DNA from 4 places in the Streptomyces sp. NPDC089799 genome. Region 1 is predicted to be linked to each of the others. Evidence: riboswitches for the same ligand, from Rfam matches in the RefSeq annotation. Region 1 holds a riboswitch; each other region holds the start of a gene.

Region 1 (3,718 bases):
CGGAGGAGTCCCGCAGTGCCTCGCGGGTCTGCGCGTCCCACACGCCGAGCTTCTTCAGGTCGTCCACCAGGTACGCGTTGACCTGGAGGAACTCCCCGCTCAGCGTCTCGCGCTTGAACAGGTTGGAGACCTGCGGCTCGATGCACTCGTACACGCCGGCGATCGAGGCGATCGTCGCGGTCGGGGCGATCGCCAGCAGGAGGGAGTTGCGCAGACCGGTGGTGGCCATGCGCGCGCGCAGCGCCTCCCAGCGCTCCGGCCAGTGGTGCGCCACGCCGTAGTGGTCCGGGTGCAGGACGCCCCGGGCGGTACGGGTCTCCGCCCAGGCCGGCAGCGGGCCGCTGCGCTCGGCGAGGTCGGTGGACGCCTCGTACGCGGCCAGCATGATCCGCTCGGCGATCTTCGTGGAGAGCGCCTTGGCCTCGGCGGAGTCGAAGGGCAGGCGGAGCTTGAAGAAGACGTCCTGCAGGCCCATCGCGCCCAGGCCCACCGGGCGCCAACGGGCGTTGGAGCGGCCGGCCTGCTCGGTCGGGTAGAAGTTGATGTCCACCACGCGGTCGAGGAAGGTCACCGCGGTACGGACGGTCTCGTCCAGGCGCTCCCAGTCCAGCTCACCGGTGCCGGGCAGCACGAAGGCGCCCAGGTTGACCGAGCCGAGGTTGCAGACCGCGGTCTCGCCGTCGTTCGTGACCTCGATGATCTCGGTGCACAGGTTCGAGGAGTGGACCACGGTGCCGGGCAGCGCGGTCTGGTTGGCCGTCCGGTTGGAGGCGTCCTTGAAGGTCATCCAGCCCTGGCCGGTCTGCGCGAGGGTGCGCATCATGCGGCCGTACAGCTCGCGCGCGGGCATGGTCTTCCTGGCCAGGCCGGCCTGCTCGGCCTTGACGTAGGCGGCGTCGAAATCGGCCCCGTACAGGTCGACCAGCTCGGGCACGTCGGCGGGCGAGAACAGCGACCACTCGGCGTCGGCGTTGACCCGGCGCATGAACTCGTCCGGGATCCAGTGCGCCAGGTTCAGGTTGTGGGTGCGGCGGGCGTCCTCGCCGGTGTTGTCGCGGAGTTCCAGGAACTCCTCGATGTCGGCGTGCCAGGTCTCCAGGTAGACGGCGGCGGCGCCCTTGCGGCGGCCGCCCTGGTTCACCGCGGCGACCGAGGCGTCCAGGGTCTTCAGGAACGGAACGATGCCGTTGGAGTGGCCGTTGGTGCCGCGGATCAGCGAACCGCGGGCGCGGATCCGGGAGTACGACAGGCCGATGCCGCCGGCGTGCTTCGACAGCCGGGCCACCTGGTGGTAGCGGTCGTAGATGGAGTCGAGCTCGTCCAGCGGGGAGTCCAGCAGGTAGCAGGAGGACATCTGCGGGTGCCGGGTGCCGGAGTTGAAGAGGGTGGGGGAGGAGGGGAGGTAGTCCAGCCGGTTCATCAGCCCGTACAGGGAGGTGACCTCCTCCACCGCGCGGACGCTCTCGTCCTCGGCGAGACCGCAGGCCACGCGGAGCATGAAGTGCTGCGGGGTCTCGATGACCTGCCGGGTGATCGGGTGGCGCAGCAGGTAGCGGCTGTGCAGGGTGCGCAGGCCGAAGAAGCCGAAGCGGTCGTCGGCGCCGTCGGCGAGGGCGTGCTCGACCAGCGCGTCGAGGCGGGCGGCGTGGGCGCGGACGAACTCCGCGGTCCGGTCCGCGATCAGACCCTCGCGGTGGCCGACGGCGACCGACTCGGTGAAGGAGGCGGCGCCCTGGCCGGCGGCCTCCTCGGCGATGGCGAGGGTCAGCAGGCGTGCCGCCAGCTTCGAGTACGCCGGGTCCTCGGAGATCAGCCCCGCGGCCGCCTCGGTGGCCAGGCCGCGCAGCTCGGCCTCGTCCGCGTCGGCGCTGCGGCCGCGCAGCGCGGCGGCGGCGACCCGGCCGGGGTCGGTGTCGGGAAGGTCGGCCGTCAGCTGGGTGAGGATCCGCAGCAGTGCGGCCCCCGGTCCCCCGGTGCCCTTGGTGTCCTCGGAGGACGGGTCGGCGGACTCGGCGCGCGGTGCGGCAGGCGCGATGGTCACGGGGGGAGCTCTCCCTCGCTCGGCTCCGGATCCCCGGTGGCGGGCGCGAGGCAGCGCGCGTACGGGGTGGCGGGGCGGGAAGCGAGCGCAGCACCGTACGGCGTCCACCGGCCCAACCGCGAGGCCCGGACGTGATCGGCACCCGGGACGGACGTACCCGGGCGCACCGTCGGCAGGTACTCGGACTTTTCATACCGTTGCGGGACAGTTCCGGATTCTCACCGGATTCCCCTGCGTCGACAGCGAGGACGAGCATACATGTGGGGGCGGCTGCGTGTTGCCACCCCCACATGTTGTGTCGTGGTGTGAATGGTCCGGCTACTGATCGGGTCCGTTCAGCTCCAGTGCGTAGGTGAGCAGGGGAACGCTGGGGACCGGTGACCAGTCCCGCCCGGGGGTCCGTACGAAGCCCAGCCGGCCGTAGATCCGGTGAGCGCCGCGCATGGCCGGCTGGGTGGACAGCACCAGCGCCCGGACCCCCGCGATGGCCCGGGCCCGCTCGATGCAGGCCCGTACGAGTGCTTCGCCCACGCCCTGCCCGCGAGCCTCCGGCGCGACCGCCAGCATCCGGAACTCGGCCTCGTCCGGTCCGGCGATGTCGCAGTAGCGACTGCCGGGCGGTGCGAAGGCGACCCCGCCGAGCACCGTCCCGTCCTCCCGCACGGCGACCAGCACCTCGGAATCCTCCGCCCGCGCGGCCACGTCCCGCAGGACCCCGAGGTAGTACCCGTCGGGGTTGGCGTCGAGCAGCCCGTCGCCGACGTACGCCCGCGCGGTGATCTCCCCGAGGGCCTCGTACTCCCCGGGCCTTGCCTCCCTGATCACGATGTCCATGCGGTCGAGTGTGCAGGACGGCTGTCGGCGGCCGCCGCTATCGTCGGAGACAGCACCGTCGAGGAAGGCGAGCGAGGCATGACCGTGACGACAGACCGGCCCCACATGCCGACTGACGACTTCGAAGCCGTAGCGCGCATAGCCGCCCGCGAGAGGGAGGGGACGCGGCTGGAGTTCATCGACGGGGTCATCAGGAGCAAGGCCATGCCGGACGGCGATCACGGGCGAATCATCCAGTGGCTGCTCAAGATCTGCATGCAGTCACGGCCTGACTTGTTCCTGCATCCGGGGCAGGGGATCAAGGCGCAGGACTATCGGACGGGGCGGGCCATTCCCGACGCGGTGCTGGCGCATCCGGATGCGTTCGTCGGGCAGGGTGACTGGGTCGAGCCCGAGCCCGTCCTCATGGCCGTCGAGGTGACGTCGTGGGATTCCGACACGCAGCGGCGGGACCACGTCGAGAAGCCCCGAGCGTACGCAGAGACGGGAATTCCCGTTTACCTGCTGATCGATCGGGCGAAGTGTGAACTCTCGGTCTACAGCCAGCCCAACGGGCGACGGTACGAGAGCGTCCACATCGTGCCGTACGGCACCGACATCGCGCTTCCGGATCCGGTCGGCATCGTGCTCCAGACCGAAGTTCTGAAGGACTGGGTGCGCTGACGCGAGGCGACGGTTGGGGGCCCCGCCGGGAATCCGGCGGGGCCCTTCGGTGCAGCCGGGTCAGCAGCAGCGGAAGCCCTCGCGGGGGTCCGCCTCGCGGGCGTCCACCCGGGCGCGTTCGAAGGCGCGGCGGGTCATGACCTCCGCGTCCGGGTCGTGCGAGCGGGCGTGGGCGACATA
Region 2 (3,718 bases), on a different contig from region 1:
GCACGGACCGTCTACCGGAACCTGCTGTCCACGTCCGGCTGGCCCTCGGCCTCCCCGGTCGTCACCGACTACGAGCGCGGCACCCTGAACGCGTACGCGGCCGGCATCGATCCGGCCCGGGTCTCCGCCTCCCGCAACCTGATCGCGAACACCTACTCCTACTGGCAGACCGCCGAGCCCGGCTACTTCGGCCCCTCGGCCAACTTCAACGGCACCGTCTTCGCCGCCCTCGCCCTCGGCGGCGCCAAGACCCAGTCCGGTGGCCCCCGCATACCGCAGGCCCTCACCGACGCACTCACCGCCCGTATCCGAGCCAACCAGCACAACGACGGCGGCTGGCAGTACGGCAAGGCCGAGGGCAACCCGACCGCCCTGGCCGCCCCCGGCGACATCGACATGACCGGCGCCGCGATGGCCGCCCTGTGCACCTCCGGCGTCCCGAACACCGACACCGACGTCGTCCAGGCGAAGAACTTCCTCAAGAGCAAGCTCGTCACCACCTCGGGCGCCTTCAACTCGATGTACGGCGTCAACACCAGCTCCAACGGCTGGGCCGTCGCCGGGCTCAACGCCTGCGGCATCAACCCCCAGACCGGCGATTTCCTCACCACCGCCGGCAAAACCCCGATCGACTTCCTCATCGCCAACCAGTACAACCCCGGCGGCGGCTTCAAGTACAAGCCGGCCGACACCGGCCCCACTGCCTACGCCTCGATCGACTCGCTGCGCGCGGTCGCCGGCGGCGGCTTCACCTCCGCCCCGCCCGCCCCGGTCACCCCGGGCGCACCGAAGTGGGCGGCCCAGTCGACGTTCACCTCGGGCACGGCCACCAAGCTGGCCCTCACCGTCGACGACGGTGCCGGCAGCCTGAAGGTCTGCTCGGTCTCCTTCACCCCGACCGGCACGACCACCACCCTCGGCGACGTCCTGAACGCGGCGGCCACGGCGGCCACACCGGGCGGCTGTGTCACCGGCGTGACGCCGTCCTCCGGCACCGGCACCGTCACCGCCGTCAACGGCAAGGCCAACAGCGGCTCGAACACCTGGAAGGTGAGCGTGGACGGCTCCGCCTTCGCAGGCGCCGCCCGCGGCAAGGTGATCAACGTGGGCGACACCATCGCGCTGCGCTGGGGTCTCTGAGGCGTGTGACGGGCGGGGGTGCGCATCGCGCCCCCGCCCGCAGTACACCGGATCGGATCGGATCAGAAGGACGTCCAGACGAACGACACCTGGTCGCCCGCGTTCAGCTTGAACTGGCAGCCGCCCACCGGGGTGGGCGTGCCGTTGACGGATATGTTCCAGTAGGCCGAGCCGCCGCCGCTGACACCCTTGATGGTGTCGACGGAGAAGTCGTCGAACGAGGCGTACCAGGTGCCGTCCCAGGCGAAGTAGTTCAGCCGGGCGGCGTCGTCCAGGGCGGCGGTCGGGGTGGGGACCTTGCTCGGGTTGGCGCCGCCGTTGGTGCCGTCGCACTTGTGGGTGCCGCCGGTGCCGGTGGTCACGTCGTGGCCCTTGGTGGTGATCTTCCCCTTGAACAGCTGCCCGTCGGGGCCCTGCACGGTGAGGTTGACCTTGACCGGGGCATTGGTGTTGACCGGCTTGGCGTGGGCGACGGCCGGGACGGCGGTGAGGCCGGTGAGGGCGAGTCCCAGGGCGGCCGTGGTGACGGCGGCGCGGCGGGCGGGGCTCAGGCGCATGGGGTGGCCTTTCTGACCGGTCCGGTCGGCCGATGCGGCTCCCGCGACCGGCGCGACCCACCGGCGGCAGGCGTACGAGCGACGCGCTGACGTGGTGTTCCGGCGGTACCGGGCTTCGCTCTGCAGACCGTGACAGTGGAAGCGGATGCTGCCGCGCGGCGGGCATCCCGACTCGCGGCGCAGGTCAGCGCACCGCACACGGTTGCAGGTCAGCGCCGGATTCCCACCGGCTTCCCCCGATCGCACAGCCATTCGGTTGTGGCCGGCCGCAGCCGGGCAGTGGCATCGTACGGTGCGCCCCCTCCGCGGCCAAGTGCCTTACGCGGCAGGGGAGCTGTGCGACTCGGCCGCACCAAGGCGGATGGTGACCGAGATGCGCGCAAACCCCGACGCGCTCCCGGTCGGCATCGCCGACGCAGAGCCGCATTTCCGACTCGCGCCCCAACGGCCGGAATTTCCGGCGGTGCGTACTAGGATCCGCCGCTAGCATCACTCGACCGACCGCTGCTCACCCAATCGATTGGAAGCCCGATGATCGGCGTGCTCGTGACTTTCACACAGACCGACAAGTTCGATCGTTCAACCCTGGCAAAGATTGCCGACGAACTCCGCGGACCGTTCGAAGGCATGGCCGGCCTGCGCCTCAAGAGCTTCATGCTCGACGAAGACGGCGTTCGGGCGAGGAACTTCTACGTGTGGGATGACGAGGAGAAAGCCCGCTCTTTCTTCACGGAGGAGATCACCGAAAAGGTGACAGGAATCTATGGCGTCCCGCCCACAATCGAATTCCTCGACATCGTGGGTCTCGTCGACAACTCCGGCACCTGAGCCTCAAGGCGGCTGCACAAATCTTCGGGACCATCCGGGCATGCCGGGAAAGGGGCGCGGCGGACACCACTCCGCCGCGCCCCCTTCCACCACACGCCGCCGGGACCCTCGGCCCGGCCGCGGCACCGGGCCCTCAGCAGTCCCGGTCGTAGGTGGGGAACCCCCGGCCCGTCTTGCGGCCCGGCAGCCGATGAAGTCGAGGGCCCGCCGTGAGGATCTCGTCGTGGCGGTCGCCGGGTGCCGCAAGGAGCCGGACCCGGTGCGTGGTTGCGGTGGTGGTCATGCGGTGTCCTGACGAGGGGACAGGGGGTGGGGCGTCCTAGTGGAACTGCTCTTCCTCGGTGGAGCCGGTGAGGGCGGTGGTGGAGGAGGCGGGGTTGACTGCGGTGGAGACCAGGTCGAAGTAGCCGGTGCCGACCTCGCGCTGGTGCTTGACGGCGGTGAACCCGTGCCGCTGGGCGGCGAACTCGCGTTCCTGGAGGTCGACGTAGGCAGTCATGCCGTGTTCGGCGTAGCCGCGGGCGAGGTCGAACATGCCGTGGTTGAGGGAGTGGAAGCCGGCCAGCGTGATGAACTGGAACTTGTACCCCATGGCACCCAGCTCCTTCTGGAACGTGGCGATCCGGTCGTCGTCCAGGGCCGCCTTCCAGTTGAAGGACGGCGAGCAGTTGTAGGCGAGCATCTGATCCGGGTACTGCGCGTGGATCGCCTCGGCGAACTCGCGGGCCTGGGAGAGGTCCGGGGTGCCGGTCTCGACCCAGATGAGATCGGCGTACGGGGCGTAGGCGAGGCCGCGGGCGATGACGGGTGCCATGCCGTTCCGGACGCGGTGGAACCCCTCTGCGGTCCGCTCGCCGGTGACGAACTGCGCGTCGCGCTCGTCGACGTCGCTGGTCAGCAGGTTCGCGGCGAGGGCGTCGGTACGGGCGATGATCAGGGTGGGGGTGTCCGCGATGTCGGCGGCGAGGCGGGCCGCGTTCAGGGTGCGGATGTGCTGGGAGGTGGGGACGAGGACCTTGCCGCCGAGGTGGCCACACTTCTTCTCGGAGGCGAGCTGGTCCTCGTAGTGGATACCGGCTGCTCCCGCCGCGATCATCGCCTTCGTCAGCTCGAAGGCGTTCAGCGGACCGCCGAAGCCGGCCTCGGCGTCCGCGACGATCGGCGCGAGCCAGTCCGTCGGGTCCGAGCCGCCC
Region 3 (3,718 bases), on a different contig from region 1:
CCGGGGATCAGGACCGCCGCATCGTCCGCCCACCGCACCGCCAGGTCCACGTCGTGCGTGGCCATGACCACCGTGGTGCCGGAGAGCCCCGCCAGGACGTCCAGCAGCCGTTCCTGCCCGTCCGGGTCCAGCCCCGCCGTCGGCTCGTCCAGGATCAGCACCCGCGGTCGCATCGCCACCGCCCCCGCGATCGCCGCCCGCTTGCGCTGCCCGTAGGACAGCAGGTGCGTGGGGCGGTCGCGCAGCGCGGTGATGTCCAGCGCCGCCAGCGCGGCGTCCACCCGGGCGCGCACCTCCGCGTCCGGCAGCCCCAGGTTGAGCGGCCCGAAGGACACGTCCTGTTCCACCGAGGCGGCGAACAGCTGGTCGTCGGGGTCCTGCACCACCAGCTGGACCGAGGAGCGGAGCCGGGTCAGGCCGGCCCGGTCGTGGGAGACCGGCTCCCCGTCCAGCAGCAGCCGGCCGGCGGCCGGCCGCAGCCCGCCGCTCAGCAGCCGCATCAGGGTGGTCTTGCCGCTGCCGTTGCGGCCGAGCAGGGCCAGCGAACGGCCCTCGGGGATCCCGAAGTCCACCCCGGACAGCACGTCCGGCCCGTCCTCGTACGCGTACCCCGCGCCCGACAGTTCCACCAGCGACGTCACGGTCACGGTCACGGTCCTTGAAGTCCTTTCAGAGCGAGGGTCGCGCAGACCACCGCGGTCAGCAGGGCGCCGGAAGCCGCCAGGAAGCGCCACGACACGGCCGCCTCCGGCACCAGCACGCGCAGGGTGCCGTCGTAGCCGCGGCCCGCCAGCCCCGCCTGGAGCCGGCCGGCCCGGTCGAAGGCCCGCACGAAGGCGGTCGCGGCCAGCCCGGCCACCGACCGCCAGGCCGCCGCCCGGCCGGTGTTCCCCAGCCGGGCCGCCTGCGCCGTACGCACCTGGGCCAGCGAGTCCAGCAGCAGGAAGCCGATCCGGTACATCACCAGGGCCACGTCCACCACGGGCGCGGGCACCCCGGCCCGCACCAGCCGCGGCAGCACGTCCGAGACCGGGGTGGTGAACGCGAACAGCAGGACGCCGAGCGAGGCCGCCGACGTACGGAGCAGCAGGTCGGCGGCGTGCCGCGGTCCGTCCGGGGCGAGCGCGACCCAGCCGTCCGGGCCGCCCACCGCGAACAGCAGCGGCACCGCCCCGGTGAAGCAGAACCCCAGCGGGATCCGGAAGGCCCGCCACAGCTGCCGCCGGGGCACCCCGGCCGGGCCCAGCAGCACGCCCAGGGTGGCCGCGGCCACCACCGGGCCGCCGGGCCAGGGCGGCAGGCACACCGCGGCGACCGTCAGGCCCAGCCCCAGCAGGGCCTTCTCCAGCGGGTGGCGTCCGCGCCAGCGACTGCTGTGCGCGGCCGCGTCGATGGGCAGCACGGACTCAGGACTCCGTGCCGGTCGAGGTGCCGGTCGAGCCGGCGGCCGAGCCGGCGGTGGTGGCCGGGGCGAACCCATCGGACCCGTCGGACCCGTCGGACCCGTCGGACCGGTCGGCCGTGGCCCGGGCGGACCCCTCGGCCGTGCTCGCCGCCGCGGCGGCCGCCGCGCCCTGCCGGCGGCCGCGCCGCAGCCCGAAGTAGTACGCGAGCACGCCCGCGCCGATCGCCGCCTGGAGGGCGAACAGCGCCGACTCCACCTCGCCGGAGGGCGGTTCGTAGAGCGGGGAGAACCACGGCTCGTAGTCCGGCTTCAGCTCGGTGATGGCCGCCTCGGCCTGGGCGTCCGCCCCGGTGAACGGCTCCTCCTTGCCCTCGCCCATCCCCAGCGCGAGCGGCAGCACGGCCAGCGCCGCCACCAGGAGCAGCAGCAGGAGGTTGACCTTCGTGTTCTTCGACATGCCCTTCGCCATCAGACCGCGGCCTCCTGCTTCCCGGCGAGCCCGGCGACGCCCAGCCGGACCAGGTCCGACTTGCTGGACTGCATCAGCAGCCGCATCACCAGCACGGTCAGCAGGCCCTCGCTGACGGCGAGCGGGATCTGGGTGACCGCGAAGATGCCGCCGAACTTGGCCAGCGCGCCGGGGAAGCCGCTGCCCGGGTCGGGGAAGGCCAGCGCCAGCTGGACCGAGGTCACGCAGTAGGTCACCAGGTCGGCGAAGAAGGCGCCGAAGAAGACGGTGACCATCAGCGGCGCCCCGGACCTCCGCAGCAGGCGGTAGACGGCGTAACCCGCCCAGGGGCCGGCGATCGCCATCGAGAAGACGTTGGCGCCCAGGGTGGTCAGGCCGCCGTGGGCCAGCAGCAGCGCCTGGAAGAGCAGGGTGATCGTGCCGAGCACGGCCATGATCGGGGGCCGGAACAGGATGGCCCCCAGCCCCGTCCCCGTCGGGTGGGAACAACTGCCCGTCACCGAGGGGATCTTCAGGGCGGACAGGACGAAGGTGAACGCTCCGGACGCGCCGAGGAGCAGCGTGCTCTCCGGGTTCTCCTTGACCTCACGGGTCAGTGCGCGGACACCGTGGACGACGAAGGGGGCGGACGCGACGCCCCAGGCGACGGCGTGCAGCGGGGGCAGGAACCCCTCGGCTATATGCATGGGTTGGGAGACCTCTCCAGCACCTCGTGGATGGACAACGCACCCCGGCCGGTCTCCTGGCTCACGGGTGCTGATGCCCTGGCTCCGCCTTCCCGGGCCGTGCGGTCTCCCGCGTCGGCCCAGTGGCTTCCGCAAGGATGGAGCCGGACTTCCCGATCACAGTGGCGAGGGCCGCACCGGTTTTCCACCGGTTTCCCGTACACCAAGGCCAGATGACCCTAGTCGTCCCCCGTCGTGCGCCACAACCCGGCCCGGCCCGGCGTGATCCGGAAGAGGCGGCCTGCGGCCGGTTTGGGCGGCCGCAGGGCGGGCAGGGTCGCCGGGGTCCGGACGTGCCCCACATCGCAGGAGCAGCCCATGGCAGTGAAGGTCCTGATCGTCACCGGTGACGCGGCGGAGTCGCTGGAAGTCCTCTACCCGTACCAGCGGCTGATCGAAGAGGGCTACGAGGTGCACATCGCGGCCCCGTCGGTGAAGAAACTCCGCTTCGTGGTGCACGACTTCGAGGACGGTTTCGACACCTACACCGAGAAGCCCGGCTACACCTGGCCCGCCGACGTGGCCTTCGCGGACGTCGACCCGGGGCAGTACGCGGCCCTGGTGATCCCCGGCGGGCGGGCCCCCGAGTACCTGCGCAACGACCCCGAGGTGAAGCGGATCACCGCCGCCTTCACCGGGGCCGACAAGCCGGTCGCGCAGATCTGCCACGGTCCGCTGATCACCGCGGCCTCCGGGGGACTGGACGGGCGGCGGGTCACCGCCTACCCGGCGCTGGAGCCCGACGTGCGGGGTGCCGGCGGGGCCTTCGAGGACTCGGAGGCGGTGGTCGACGGCACGCTGGTCTCCGCCCGCGCCTGGCCCGACCACCCGGCGTGGATGCGCGAGTTCCTGACCGTACTGCGCTCCAAGGCGCCGGTCGGCGGCTGACCGGGACCGGGCCGGGCCGGGTCCCCGGGGCGTGCGACGACCCCGGGGACCCGGCCGGCCCGTGCTCAGCAGACGTTGGCGTGCTTGACGTCCAGCACGAAGCGTTCCGGGTGGTGCAGCCTGGACGTGTTGTAGACGGGACGGGTGTCGAAGGCGGCGCCGAAGGTCACGTACCCCTCGTAGTCGCCGGTCATGGCGATGCCCTTGAGCTTCGGCAGCCATATCCGCTGG
Region 4 (3,718 bases), on a different contig from region 1:
AAGCGGGCCGCGGCCGGGTCCAGCGAGACCCCGGCCAGCACCCGCTCGTATCCGGCGGCCGTGAACAGTTCTGCCACCGCCGTCACGTCCTCGTGCGCCCGCGGCAGCTCCGGGTCCTGGAGGTAGTGGCGGGTGCCGGCGGCGACGAGGAACCGCCTCACCGGTCCGCCGTGCGGACGGTGCCGTCCGCGCGCAGCCCGGCCGCCACGGCCCGGCCGGTCTCCGCCGCGGTCAGGTAGCGGGTCGCGTCGTGCATGTGGCTGCCGTTGTGCACGAGGAGGTCGGTCACCCCGTCGCCGTAGGAGGGCCGCAGCTCGCGCACCAGGGCGACGATGTCCGTGGAGTCGGCGATGTTGGTCCAGGTCCGGACCGGCCCGGGCCAGACCGCCCGCCGGTTCCCGTCCGGCGCGGGGTCCAACCGGTCCAGCACCAGCGAGCGCATGCCCAGCGGCGAGCCGATGGTGACGAACGCGGGAACGTCCCAGCCGGTGTGGTGCGTCCGGTCGCACAGGGTCTCGTAGGCGACCACCGAGCCCAGCGAGTGCCCGACGACCACCTTCGTGGCCGGGGTGATGCGCGCGGCCACCCGGGCCCGGGCCGCGCTCCGGACCGCCTGGTCGGAGAGGTAGGCGGTGAGCTGCTTCAGGTCGCCGATCAGTGCCCGGTCGAGCACCCCGCGCAGGAAGGCCGCGCCGGTCAGGGCGTCCAGGGCCGACCGTACGGAGTTCAGTCGCAGGGCCCGGGACGCCGCCCACCCCGCCGTGCCGCGGCTTCCGGGGGCGTTGGGTGCGGGCACGGCCGGGTCGGTGCGGGCGGCTTCCGCCCACCACTCCATCAGCAGCCGGAACTCGTCCTCGGTCTCGATGTCGGCTGCCTCGTACGGGAATTCGCCTCCGGCACGGGTGCCGTGCGGGCGGAACAGGTCCCCGTAGAAGGCGACGGACACGTCGTCGGAGGCGGGCACCGGGCCGTCGGACAGTCTTGCGCCGCCCACCAGTTCGGGCACCACGTCCCGGGCCAGGGAATCCTCGCTCAAGTACTGCTTGCCGACACCGTGGACGAAGACGACCGCGCTCAAGGACCCTCCCGGGACGAGGAATCCAGACTAGGGCCCGGCGGTGGCGAGAGGGGTGATTACGGCACCGAAGCGCTGCTCCGCGGGGGCCGGGGTCCGGGGTCCCGGCCAGCCGGAGTCACTCAGAACGACGCCCCGCTCGACAGACATGCCCATCCCCTCGGTCGTGCTCGACTCCGCACGCCACCGGTCCGTGACAGCGGTTTTCCGTTCAACTGCACTGTGCGCAGGCATACTTGTGCCCACACGTGCACTTGAACTGTGTTCAGATGTGACCTTAGGTCAGCCGTTGAACGCAGTGCAAGTCGGGTCCCGGGAGGTGTCTGGCAGACTGGGCGAGTCACCACAAGGCGGTGCGGACCAGGAAATCCGGTGTGACTCCGGTGCGGTCCCGCCACTGTGACCGGAACTCCCCCGTGGATTCCGGGAGTCAGACCCTGACGCGCCGCCTCAGCAACCCGCTTGACGAGGGGACGAGGATCCCCCGGAGAGGCCCGCTTCCGTGAATTCCCGCTCCCGTAAGGCCGTTCTGCGCGCCGCGCTGTCCGCCGCGCTGCTCGTACCCCTGATATCCCTCACCGCGTGCAGCGGTTCCGGTTCCGGCACCGACGACGGCGCCGCGTCGGCCGGCTCCGCGTCCGGATTCCCGTACACCGTCACCAACTGCGGTGTGGAGACCACCTACAAGGCGCCGCCGCGCCGTGCCGTGACGATGAACCAGCACGCCACCGAGCTGATGCTCGCCCTCGGCCTGCAGGACCGGATGGCCGGGACCGCCTACCTCGACGACTCCGTACTGCCCCGCTACCGGACGGCGTACGACGGCATCAAGGTGCTGGCCAAGGAGTACCCCTCCAAGGAGGTCCTGCTCTCGGCCAACCCCGACTTCGTCTACGGCGGATACTCCTCCGCCTTCGACAAGGCGGCGGGCCGCGACCGGGCGGGCCTGGAGAAGACCGGCATCCGCACGCGGCTGAGCATCGAGTACTGCACCCGCGGCCCGGTCGGCATCGAGCAGCTGAACTCCGAGATCACCGAGGTGGCCCGCACGTTCGGGGTCCCCGGGCGCGGACAGGACCTGATCGCCGACCAGCAGCGGCGGCTCGACGCGGTGGCCGCGAAGGTCGCCACCCGGCAGAAGCCGACCGTCTTCGTCTACGACTCCGGCGAGGGCTCCGCCTTCACCTCCGGCGGACACGGCATCGCCAACGAGATCGTGACCCGGGCCGGCGGCACCAACGTCTTCGCCGACCTCAAGGACAGCTTCGGCGACGTCCCCTGGGAGGAGGTCATCCAGCGGAAGCCCGAGGTCGTCCTCATCTACGACTACGGCGGCACCAGCGTCGAGGAGAAGAAGCGGCGGCTGCTGGACGACCCGGCGCTGGCCCAGGTCCCGGCGATCAGGGACAAGCGGTTCGTCGTGCTGCCGCTGTCGTCCGCCGTGCTCGGCGTGCGCGTGGCCGACGCAGTGGAATCGCTGGCGGGCCGGCTGCACCCCGGGGCGTCGTGAACCGCCTCACGGGCAGCGGGCGTTCCGACTTCCGGCCGAGGGCGAAACCTGGTCCGAGGCCGGGTCTCCGGTCGGGCCCGACACCGGCTCTCCGGCCGGGCCCCGGGTCGAGGAGGTCCGGGCTCGTCCTCGGGCTGCTCGCCGCCGCCCTGCTCGCCTCCGCCCTCGCCGGGCTCGCCCTCGGGCCGGTCCGGATCGCCCCGGGCGAGGTGCTGGACCTGGTGCTCGCCGGCCCCGGCCGGCCGGACGGCGCGTTCGCAGCGATCGTCTGGGACGTCCGGATGCCGCGGGTGCTGCTGGGCGCGATGGTGGGAGCCGGGCTCGCCGTCACCGGAGCCGTCCTGCAGGCGCTGGTCCGCAACCAGCTCGCCGACCCCTTCCTGCTGGGCGCCTCCTCCGGGGCCTCGGCCGGTGCGGTGCTGGTCATCGTGCTCGGAGTCGGCGCCTCGCTGAGCCTGTCCCTGCCCATCGCCGCGTTCGCCGGCTCCATGACCGCCCTGATCGCCGTCTACGCCCTGGCCCGCCGCGGCGGCACCATGACCACCGGCCGGCTGATCCTCGCGGGTGTCGCCGTGCAGTACGTACTGGCCGCCCTGACCAGCCTGGTCCTGGTGCTCTCCGCCCAGCCCGACCAGGTGCGCTCCGTACTGTTCTGGACCCTGGGTGGACTCGGCGGCGCGCGCTGGGACGAACTGGCGCTCCCCGCCGCGGTGCTGCTCAGCGGCACCGCCCTGCTGTCGGCCCTGGCCAGGCCGCTGGACCTGCTGCTCGCGGGAGAGGAGGGCGCGCGCACGCTCGGCCTGGACACCGGTCGGTTCCGGGCCGCCGTGTTCGTGCTCACCTCCCTGGTCATCGGGGTGCTGGTGGCGTACAGCGGGGCGATCGGATTCGTCGGGCTGATGGTGCCGCACGCCGCCCGGATGGCCGTCGGCGCCGGACACCGGTCGCTGCTCCCGGTGTCCGCGCTCGGCGGGGCGGTGTTCCTGACGCTGGCCGACCTGGTCGCCCGTACCGCCGCGGCACCCGAGGAGATACCCGTCGGCGTGGTCACCGCCCTGCTCGGCGGCCCCTTCTTCCTGTGGCTGCTGCGGCGGTCCTCCCGGGCGGAAGGAATCGCCGGATGACCGGGACGG

The links. A riboswitch is a leader RNA that binds a small molecule or an ion and turns the genes downstream of it on or off. The one in region 1 is predicted to bind cobalamin.
Region 2: linked by a shared signal. The riboswitch ahead of AB0O36_RS02930 (DUF4430 domain-containing protein) and the one ahead of AB0O36_RS26510 (ribonucleoside-diphosphate reductase subunit alpha) in region 1 are both predicted to bind cobalamin.
Region 3: linked by a shared signal. The riboswitch ahead of AB0O36_RS33890 (energy-coupling factor ABC transporter permease) and the one ahead of AB0O36_RS26510 (ribonucleoside-diphosphate reductase subunit alpha) in region 1 are both predicted to bind cobalamin.
Region 4: linked by a shared signal. The riboswitch ahead of AB0O36_RS03870 (ABC transporter substrate-binding protein) and the one ahead of AB0O36_RS26510 (ribonucleoside-diphosphate reductase subunit alpha) in region 1 are both predicted to bind cobalamin.

The regions. Positions count from the first base shown of each region.
Region 1 is NZ_JBFBGR010000027.1:63,878-67,595, forward strand. Features, by position in the region: gene AB0O36_RS26510 (ribonucleoside-diphosphate reductase subunit alpha) at 1-2,041, opposite strand, end outside; cobalamin riboswitch at 2,195-2,314, opposite strand; gene AB0O36_RS26515 (GNAT family N-acetyltransferase) at 2,360-2,875, opposite strand; gene AB0O36_RS26520 (Uma2 family endonuclease) at 2,954-3,538, shown strand; gene AB0O36_RS26525 (YbdD/YjiX family protein) at 3,599-3,718, opposite strand, start outside.
Region 2 is NZ_JBFBGR010000002.1:274,686-278,403, reverse strand. Features, by position in the region: gene AB0O36_RS02935 (prenyltransferase/squalene oxidase repeat-containing protein) at 1-1,140, shown strand, start outside; gene AB0O36_RS02930 (DUF4430 domain-containing protein) at 1,203-1,697, opposite strand; cobalamin riboswitch at 1,837-1,983, opposite strand; gene AB0O36_RS02925 (hypothetical protein) at 2,229-2,525, shown strand; gene AB0O36_RS02920 (hypothetical protein) at 2,659-2,808, opposite strand; gene aceA (isocitrate lyase) at 2,845-3,718, opposite strand, start outside.
Region 3 is NZ_JBFBGR010000048.1:18,121-21,838, reverse strand. Features, by position in the region: gene AB0O36_RS33905 (ATP-binding cassette domain-containing protein) at 1-647, opposite strand, end outside; gene cbiQ (cobalt ECF transporter T component CbiQ) at 650-1,402, opposite strand; gene AB0O36_RS33895 (energy-coupling factor ABC transporter substrate-binding protein) at 1,407-1,862, opposite strand; gene AB0O36_RS33890 (energy-coupling factor ABC transporter permease) at 1,874-2,560, opposite strand; cobalamin riboswitch at 2,589-2,782, opposite strand; gene AB0O36_RS33885 (DJ-1/PfpI family protein) at 2,918-3,487, shown strand; gene AB0O36_RS33880 (hypothetical protein) at 3,553-3,718, opposite strand, start outside.
Region 4 is NZ_JBFBGR010000003.1:153,672-157,389, reverse strand. Features, by position in the region: gene AB0O36_RS03880 (caspase family protein) at 1-161, opposite strand, end outside; gene AB0O36_RS03875 (hypothetical protein) at 158-1,078, opposite strand; cobalamin riboswitch at 1,396-1,536, shown strand; gene AB0O36_RS03870 (ABC transporter substrate-binding protein) at 1,578-2,585, shown strand; gene AB0O36_RS03865 (iron ABC transporter permease) at 2,720-3,709, shown strand; gene AB0O36_RS03860 (ABC transporter ATP-binding protein) at 3,706-3,718, shown strand, end outside.